DNA from 2 places in the Halobacillus sp. BAB-2008 genome. Region 2 is predicted to be linked to the other one. Evidence: predicted binding sites of a transcription regulator. Region 2 holds the regulator's gene; the other holds the start of a gene.
What was found. Region 2 encodes LexA, which represses DNA repair genes until DNA is damaged. Its sites were predicted from a motif close to CGAACATATGTTCG; they were not measured.

Region 1: a site for LexA is predicted at 3,500-3,513, ahead of D479_RS00185 (YolD-like family protein). Genes of this name have one in related genera too.

What each region holds. Positions count from the first base shown of each region.
Region 1 is NZ_ANPF01000001.1:32,125-37,135, reverse strand. It holds gene speB (agmatinase) at 1-52, opposite strand, end outside; gene speE (spermidine synthase) at 59-889, opposite strand; gene D479_RS00190 (transglycosylase domain-containing protein) at 1,021-2,664, shown strand; gene D479_RS19730 (hypothetical protein) at 2,670-3,071, shown strand; gene D479_RS00185 (YolD-like family protein) at 3,139-3,480, opposite strand; gene D479_RS00180 (YwhD family protein) at 3,605-4,147, opposite strand; gene D479_RS00175 (ABC transporter permease subunit) at 4,269-5,011, opposite strand, start outside.
Region 2 is NZ_ANPF01000106.1:7,885-12,895, forward strand. It holds partial or broken gene D479_RS19100 (recombinase family protein) at 1-573, opposite strand, end outside; gene lexA (transcriptional repressor LexA) at 865-1,488, shown strand; gene D479_RS20505 (hypothetical protein) at 1,512-1,745, opposite strand; gene D479_RS20060 (N-acetylmuramoyl-L-alanine amidase) at 1,827-2,936, opposite strand; gene D479_RS21260 (methyl-accepting chemotaxis protein) at 3,147-4,055, opposite strand; gene D479_RS19120 (hypothetical protein) at 4,374-4,565, shown strand.

The sequences.
Region 1 (5,011 bases), on a different contig from region 2:
TCGCTCTGCTCATAATGAACACTTTGCCGGAATACGACTCATCAAAAATCATGGCCTGTCACTCCTCCGTCAAATCTTTTACGAATTTCGGAAGAGCGAAACTCGCTTTATGAATCTCTTCTGTATAGTACTTCGTATCAATAGACGTGAACCGCTCCTCTTTCACTTGAAGTGGATCGTACACTTTACTTCCCATCGTGAATGTCCAAAGACCGCTCGGATACGTCGGAATATTCGCCGTGTACACTTTCGTGATCGGGAACGTCTCTTTCACATCGCCGTACACCTGACGGATTAAATCTGCTTTGAACCATGGATTATCCGTCTGCGCAACAAAGATTCCATCTTCTTTCAACGCTTTGGCAATCCCTTCATAGAACCCTTTAGAGAACAAGTTCACAGCAGGGCCCACCGGCTCGGTGGAGTCGACCATGATCACATCATACTCCTGCTCACTTGTCGCAATATGCATGAAGCCGTCATCTACTTTGACTTCCACACGCGGATCATCCAGCGCTCCGGCAATGGATGGAAGATATTTCTTGGAGTATTCGATGACTTTGCCGTCGATTTCGACAAGCGTCGCCTTCTCCACCCCTTCATGCTTTAAGACCTCACGAATCACACCGCCGTCTCCGCCGCCGACAACAAGGACGTTCTTCGGATTTGGATGAGTAAACAACGGTACATGGGCAACCATTTCGTGATAGACGAATTCATCTTTCTCTGTCGTCATGACCATGTCATCAAGAACGAGCATGTTCCCCCATTCTTCCGTTTCCAGCATTTCCAACTCTTGAAAATCTGTCTTTTCCTTATGAAGCGAACGATTGACTTTCGCTGTAATACCGAAATTCTCGGTTTGTTTCTCGGTAAACCATGTACCCATGTTTCATTCTCCTTTTTCATCTATAAGTAGTTCCATTGTATATAAACTTTCACAAGAAGTTTATTTTACTACGTATTCTCACATAATAATAGCAGTCTTTATACATTCTTAACAGTTGGGAGTATAAAAAGATGCGCTCATTATTTAAACGTACGTATAAATGGGGGAAGCGAGGGTTCAAGCTGGCTTTGTTCGGTTTGATTGCCGGAGTTGTCCTCACAATCGGTGTATTGATTGCAGCCGTCATCCAAGGGCCTCCTTCCTTGACGACTGAACAAAATACGGTCTTCTATGGATCGGACGGAGAAATTATCGGCGAGGATCAAGGAGCCGAAGAACGCTACTGGATCGACATCGATGACATGCCGGAGTCCTTGAAAGATGCCACCCTTGCCATTGAGGACAGACGCTTTTATAACCATTTCGGCTTCGATTTCAAGCGAATCGCAGGCGCGGCTCTCACAGATTTGAAGCAGATGAGGATGGCGGAAGGAGCCAGTACGATCACACAGCAATACGCCAGGAACCTGTACCTTTCCCATGACAAGACATGGACGAGGAAGCTCCATGAAGCAATGTATGCCCTACGTCTCGAAATCTTCTACAATAAAGATGAAATTCTGGAAGGCTACCTAAATACGATTTACTACGGACACGGTGCCTATGGAGTAGAAGCAGCAAGCAGGTATTACTTTGATAAAAATGCGGAAGAGCTCTCTTTGAAAGAAGCCAGTATGCTTGCCGGAATACCTAAGGGACCGAGCTATTATTCTCCATTAGATAATGAAGAAAATGCGGAAGAACGTCAGGAGCTTATATTGACGGAAATGGAGAATAACGGCTACATCACGCCATCTGAGAAAGAGGCGGCCGTAACCGCAAGCATTACGTATGCAGATCCCGACAAATCCGAGGAGAAGGAAATTGCTCCTTATTTTCAGGACCAGGTCGTGACAGAAGCAGCCGGCATCCTTGACGTAAGCAGGGAAGAAATTGAAAGCGGAGGCTTCCATATCCATACGACGTTGAAGGAAGACCACCAGAATATCCTCGAAGAAAAGGTGAAGAAAAATATACCCGCGGAGGAAGAGATACAGGTCGCTGCTGCGGTCATGGATGATCAGACCGGAGCCATCACAGCCATGATCGGCGGGAAAGATTACGAAGAGAGCCCTTATAATCGTGCCACCCAGGCGGAACGACCGGTTGGATCCACGATCAAACCATTCCTCTATTACGCAGCGCTGCAGGAAGGCTACTCTCCAGTCACCATGATAGAAAGCAAACCGACAGAGTTTGAAGTGTCCGGAAAAAGTGAACCGTATGCTCCGACGAACTTCAACGGAAAGTTTGCCGATAAACCGATTACGATGGCTCAGGCTCTCGCCATATCCGATAACATCTATGCCGTCTCTACCCATATGGACATCGGACCGGAGAAGCTTGTCCGGACGCTGCAGGATTTCGGTATCGATAAGCAATTCAAACCGAACCCTTCCCTTGCCCTCGGCTACTCCTCTGTATCCCTTTTGGATATGGTAACCGCCTACGGCAAGCTCGTGCAGGGAACAGAATCGATCTCCGGGCATACGGTGAGCAAAATCACCGATCAGCACGGGAGCGTCTTGTATGAATATGAACCGGTTTACGATAAGGGTAAAGCCATTGATAAGAAAACGGCATTCGCCGTGACGCATATGATGACAGGCATGTTTGACTCGGGCTTAACGCCAACTACGCAGACGTCACCGGTTCACCAATCAACGGCAAACTGACACGTATGTATGGCGGCAAATCAGGAACAACGGATACCGACAGCTGGATGGTCGGCTTCAGTCCTCAGTATTTGTCCGCCGTGTGGATCGGGTATGATGAAGGCGGCAAAGTACTCGAAGACTTTAACGACCATCGCTATGCCAAGAACATCTGGGCAGATACGATGGAGGCTGTCCACGAGCCGCTTCCTGAAGCTTCTTTCATTCCACCGCCAGGCTTGAAAGGCGTCTATATCGACCCTGACACCGGGGCCCTCTCCGGACCGAACTGTCCTAAGGAGCGGCTTGTGTATATGGAGAAATCCGCAATTCCTGATGAAGTCTGCGGCGGAGATGACAGCAAGGATGTAGAGGAGGAATTCAAGAATGACCCTTGGTTCAAAGATGTGGTCGACTGGTTCTTCTAATTTCAATATTCTCCTAAAAATAAACCCGGGCGATCCGATAAACGGACGTCCGGGTTTTCTTTATCTGCTATAAAATAGCCAGATCCGCAAGATCATCTAAACGGAAGCTGTAGGGCTCTTTCGTTTTCCAGTTTATTGCGTTCACCCGCCGCTCCGTTTTGTTCAACTGCTTCAGCTTCAGTATGACATCCTCGTAATCAAAACCGTTATGCACTCTGGCTTTTACAGTAAGATCATCTTTCCATGCCCGCTGCAGCAGAAAATCGACTTCCGCCGCCTTCTGCTCATCGATGATTCCTTTCTCCACCCGTTCATCCTCTTTCCACAGGTTTTTAATCATTTCTACATGCTCCGGCAGCATTAAGGACGTCCACTTGATCGTCCCACGGTCACGATTTCGATTATCCATTTCGCTCTCTCCTCCAAAACGAACGTTTGTTCTCATTTTAACACAAAAAAGCAAAAGGTATACTGGGTTTTCAAGGGAATGACACATAAAAAATCCACCCCCGCAGATGCGGGAGCGGAACATTTCATTCTACTCCTAGCGATTCCTTTAAAGAAGACGTCGTATTTTCCCACAATTCCGGCTTGAAATCCCGTAAGTAGTCACCGAGAATTTTCTTGGACTTTTCATCCATGTGATCAACGACATACTTCCCTTTCAATGACTTATCCATATGATTCACGTGCTCAGGCATCAGTTTGTAGCCGCGCTTGATGGAACGGTCGACGACGATTTCGCTCGCTGCCACTCCATAATAACAAGGTTTGCCTTCTTTAAACTCCACCGTGACCCAGGCAATCCAATACAGCAGACCGTTCTTCACGACTTCTCTGTCCGTAATGAACTTGATCCGCTTCTCGACTTTACTTCTCGCATGAAGAGCTCCCATATCGACGTAGGCCTCTTCTTCATTCGGATCGACGATGACAGGCGTCATGTTCTCCAGGCTTATGGAACCGACACCGTAACCGCCGTGGCCGTCCGTGGAGTCGTCCTTAATGATGGTAAACTGATTCTTTTTCTTATCTTCCGAGTCTTTGTTGTTTTTGAACTGATCGAATTCTCTCATGCTTTAAACGCTCCTCCTCATTGTGTACACCAGCTATTTTGTCCCATTTTAACATACAACAGCAGGATTATTGTCAAGGAAGCGTCGAACACCCCATTAATCAAACGCTTGTTTAAGTCTCCTATGATTCATCTCGCCTCCAGCCCTCGCCGGACGCCCGCTTCATAAAAGTGAAGTCCTCCGTAGCAGGATCTTTATATCGGGGTTGTCTTTTCTCTTTCTTAGATCGTCGGGCACGGAGCAGGTGCAGTCCTTCCACCGGCACCCCTACCCTCCGCTGCTGGACATCTTTGATTCCCTGGATGATAAGCTGCATAGAGGCGATAATAACGACAAAACAAAGAAGAGCGGGAATGATCAGCCACCACCGGCCGGTCATGAGAGAATTCTTCGCAGAACCGATTAACCCTGACCATTCGTAGGTCGTACTCAGCGGTGGATCGTTCTGATATGGTTCGTACGTAACTTTTGTGCCGCCGAAGTAAATATTAAATACGCCGAGGTGAATGAAAATCAGCAGCGTTTGAATGAATTGCTGCCCGAAAACAACCCCTATCCTTGCACTCATATGTGGAAGCAGATGCTTCCATAGAAGATGGACGGAACTGCCTCCAAGTACTTTGGTACTGACAACAAACTCTTCTTTCATGATCCCTTTCATTTCCTTTCCGAACAGCGTTACGACAAGCGGAGCAGCCAGCAGAGTAAGGATCAGAGCCTGGTACAGGATCCGCTCGGTTTCCGTCGTCACAAACCCTCCCTCCGGCATCCATAACACCGGCCGGAGAAGCAGGTAGGCGATGACCGTCATCGGCAGGAAGTGCATGCCGTCCACCAGCTTCTCGATACCCTGCTGCCATTTCG
Region 2 (5,011 bases):
CGAAGCGTCGCTGCGATATCTTTAAATGTCAAATCATTATTGCGAAGTCGCACAACCTCTTCAATTGGAAAATGGAGTCGTTCACGGCCCGGAGCCATATGTCTGTTGGATAAATTTTCAGAAGGGTCATATCCTTCTGCTACAGCTTTCTTCATTCCTCTTCGTATTTTCATATTGTGGATTTTCCGCTGATACTCCTCCACAATCCCAACGATCTGAAGCACCATAGAATCCGACTCGGAAATCTGAAGTTCGCCTTCATGAGTAAGGGAATAAACCTTAACCCCAAGCCTGTTAAGCTGATGGAAAAGGGCTATCTTCGTATTCCCTCTTCCGAGCCTCGTCTCATCCTGAATCAGCAATGCATCCGCCTGTCTTGAAGAAAGGTACTCCAAAACAGAAAAAAATACCTTCTCTTTCTATTTCGTAGCCGCTTGCCTGTTCTTCAATGCAATCGACAATTTCCAACCCGTGATTTTCTGCCATGGCAGTCAATTCCGCCCTCTGGCGTTTTAACGATGAGATCTGCGCCTCTTTTTCCGTGCTGACGCGGCAGTACAAGACAACCTTCATCTACAATAAACCCCTCTCTTATCCGCTCGTTACCATAGAATAATAGAGAAAAGCGAAGCTGACAACAAACAAAATGATGTACGTGACGTCCAGTTTGGATAGTTTATTGAACATGTGAACCCCTCCATATTAAGAACGAACGTTCCTAAGAACCTGTGTTCGCATTTGATATTTTTAATTATATACGAATGTACGTTCCTGTCAACGACTTTTTTCGAACGCTTGTTTGTGTTTTTTTGCCCTCCATGGTACAATGTGGTTACTATAATCCTATGTACGAGGTGCTAATCTATGAATAAACTTTCCAAGCGGCAGCAAGAAATACTAGATTTCATAAAAGAACAGGTAGTGTTAAAAGGGTATCCACCATCCGTTAGGGAAATCGGACAGTCTGTGGGTCTTGCTTCCAGCTCGACTGTGCACGGACACTTATCAAGGCTTGAGAAAAAAGGCTTTATCCGTCGGGACCCTACGAAACCGCGGGCAATTGAAGTTATTGAATTAGAAGAGGATCACAGTATTCCCAGAAGCGAGGTCGCCTATGCCCCTGTGATCGGTAAGGTCACAGCAGGGTCTCCCATCACCGCTGTCGAAAATATTGAAGAGTACGTTCCACTCCCGGATACGCTTGCAGGAACGGACGACAACACATTTGTGCTCATCGTACAGGGAGAGAGTATGATAGAAGCAGGAATCCTGGACGGAGATATGGTAGTAGTCAGACAGCAGCAGACAGCTCAGAACGGTGACATTGTCGTCGCTATGACAGAGGAAGAAGAAGCTACGGTGAAACGCTTCTTCAAAGAAAAGAACCACATCAGGCTTCAGCCGGAAAATGCGACAATGGAACCGATTATACTAAATGATGTTTCCATTTTAGGACGAGTTGTCGGTTTATACCGGACGGTGCATTAAAATAGAAAGAAGCGGCGGCCGTTTTAAGCCCCGCTTCTTTTCTCTGTTCCTTTATTTTTACGAAAAACTGCCACGGCAAGAATTCCATCCCATCTGAACGTTCTTACTTGTTTCCGTGTATAACAATAAGCCACGCAACAGGCTTCCTCCATCCTTATAACTCGAATTAATCGTTGAGAAATAGATTGATCACGGGCATGATAAATAATTTCCAACGGTAAATGCTCTATCATAGAACGGTTTAATAATTGGTGCATACGCATCACCTCATTACGAACATTTGTTCTTTTATTGTATGAAGAATGACGCTGAAAGTATACCGGGAAATCCTGGGCCGTTCATCGTTTTAAATAATTTTCGATCTTTCGGGCTGTCTCCAGACGCGTCGCTCCGGATAGATCAACAAAATTGGACCCTTTTAAGCCAGCCGTTCCCCCACCGGCAACGATTATCTTTTTAGCCACTTGGCGCCTCTCTGCCGTACGCCTTAACGCAATCATTGCATTTTCCCGAATAGCAAGTGTCTCCACAGCAGGGAAATCAGCAAATGAATTGATGACAACTGCAACCTCTTCCATTTCATCATCCTCCATTTTTTTGAGGGCTTCTTCCATTGCCCTTTTTGTATTTGGCCCATAATATCCATCGACTGTTAAACCCTGATCCCTCTGAAAAGCTTTGACAGCTGTCTCTGTAGCTGGACCGAAGGAACCATCGGCCCCGTAGCCTCCCATGGAATAGCCCAATTTCAATAAATTGCGCTGCAGCACACGTACCGCTTCTCCCGTATCCCCAAGAGAAAGGTAATTTTTGTCGATCGTTTCACCGACTCCTTTAAAAGCCACACCGAAGTACTCACAGATTCCCTGCGCGTGTTCCTTTGCTACTTCTTGTTGAAAAGCTTCATTAATCATTAACAATGCCTCACGTTTGTTATCCATGTAACCGTTCTCGGTCAGAATTGCCGGCATGTCTGTTTCTCTCAACACATGAAAATTGGCTTCTTTTACACCGCGCCAGTTCTGTTGCGTCCCTCGCCGTAAATACTTGCCGACAAGCGCTGCCAATCTGCCAGCCTCCCGATTCAAAGAACCCGGATACACATATACTTCAATTCCGCTGGGATCTGATCCACCGAAAGAACCGTCAAATGCGTTGTAATGCACGGACACGTAAATATCTGCATTGTACCTGTTCGCTTCTGCTGTTCTTGTCGTAAGAGGGGTATCCGCATCTGTGGGTGCAACAAGCAGCACACGGAAGCCATGGTATAAAAGAATATCTGAGAGATAAGCAACGACCTTTCTATTAAACTCATTCTCTTTAATTTGACGCCCCAGCTCAGGTATATACGGCGTTCTCTTCCCAGGAGTCTCCATCCCATGTCCATCATCCAAAGCAACCAACCTGCCGTTCCAGCTTCCGCTTGGATAGACTAATCTTGCCATAATGATCTCCTTTACTAATCTATTAATTTCCTTTGCAAATATTTAGCAATAGTAACTACTTCTATGTAACAAGATTATGCTCACTCTTGTCCTTTGGTTCCATTTTGCCGCAACATAGGGCACATATATCCGCTTCTGTCCCTTACTAAAGCCCAAAAATCATACAAAAGGAGCGCTCCGTTCTGTTCACGGCCGCTCCCTTATATCTATCTATATAATTTCTTGCAAGTGATTGGCTCTTACCTCCAACTCTTCCCCGTCTCCGACAAGCTCATGATAAATCTCACTTGCAGACTTAATTTGTGATAAAGCAGCCTCCACATCTTTTTGTATCTTCACCGTTCCCTTTGTGATATTTTCTATTTCATTAGTAATGCTTTCTACATTTTCATTCACTTCGCTGATGGATTTTTCCACTTTATTCGATAATTTACGCACTTCTTTTGCAACGACATCGAATCCTCTCCCATGCTCTCCCGCACGCGCAGCTTCAATTGCGGCGTTTAATGACAACAAGTTTGTCTGAGAAGCAATATCACGAATGGTCTTAACCACTCCCTGGATCTTAGTTGTTTGAATACCAAGCTCCCCAAGCGTTTCCGTGTTTTCAGAAGATATCGAAGAAATCTGATCTACTCTGTCACTTAAATCATTCTGAAAGGCTAATCCTTGGACCGCCTTTTCATTTAATGTGTAAGACATATCCTTCAACCTGCCGACAAGATCCTGAAGTCCCTGCTGCCGCTCTGATATGTCTGTTGCAACTTTTAATATTCCACTGACCATTCCATTCTCCCATACAGGCATGTAGGTTGCTTCCAGCCAAATTTCTGCTCCTCGCCTGTTCTTTCTGAGAATTTTATTCTGAAAACTCTTCCCGGTTCTCAAATTTTCCCAAAAAAGCAGATACTCTGCACTTTCAGAAAAGTTCCGGAAACAGAACTCCTTATGATCCTTCCCTATAATTTCCCGGTTCGAGTTGTACCCCATTGTATCAGCAAACCGATCATTGACATAACGCACCTTGCGATCAGTTCCAAAATATATCATCGCCAAATTATCGTTGATGGATCGAAACAAGCGCTCTTCTATAACATCTCTATCTGCTGCACTAACCATTTCATTCCCCTTACTCTTTATTTATTTTGTTTCTTTCGTATAGGTATTTTACCCTATTCAAAAAACTAAAAACCACCCCGGGTACATTATTACCACTTGAATGCTCTCCGTCTAAGACCAAAACCAGACATCTTTATGGACGGAAGAATCAGCATAGGAGGTTTTCTATTTGTAAGCATACCTCTTTTATGTGAAAACGGATGTAATAAAAGCTATAGAACAAAAACAATCAGAATAGTTAAATAAAACTATTCTGAGGAAGTTAATCATTTTATACCGTATAATAATATTCAAATCCAGGCATTAAGGAGGGATAGTGTGGATAAGTTAATGGATAAGTTAATTCGTTTGTATGACGATATCGACGGGGATCGCACGAATGACGAACAACTCAAGTTAATGGATGAAATGCTTCGTCGTATAAGGGAATTAAAACAAATAAATGAAACGTTACAGGCTCAAGTGGATACTTACGAAGATTTGATTATAAGATTAATAAAAGAAGGCTAAGCGGTCATTCCTTCTCACTGAGGTAAGAATCTCCCGGAGCGAAGGCTCAGGGGGAATGGAAGCAACACAATCCAGTCAAACACGGCGTAAACAAACGTTCGTAAACATACTCTACGTAACTAACGTTGTTCATTTAAGAAAACTTTAGATTATGGAGGATGCAGGGAATGGCTGATTCACTTGTTGATTTTAGTTTCCCTCATCGCTTCTATATAATTTCAAACTCAAATAGCCTCAGGGACTAATACAATCCCCCCCATTTTCCCTGTATCTTTAAAATATGTCTGGGTTCCCCTGGCTTCTTCCAGAGGAAATGTACGATCAAATACCGGCTTAATTCTTCCTGACGCTAAGTTGAAAATATGATTATGATATGTGCTTCTTTTTTCCCTAACCTACCTTTTATTTCCTCACCCTCAGCATAACGAAAGGCTTCTGGAAATCAG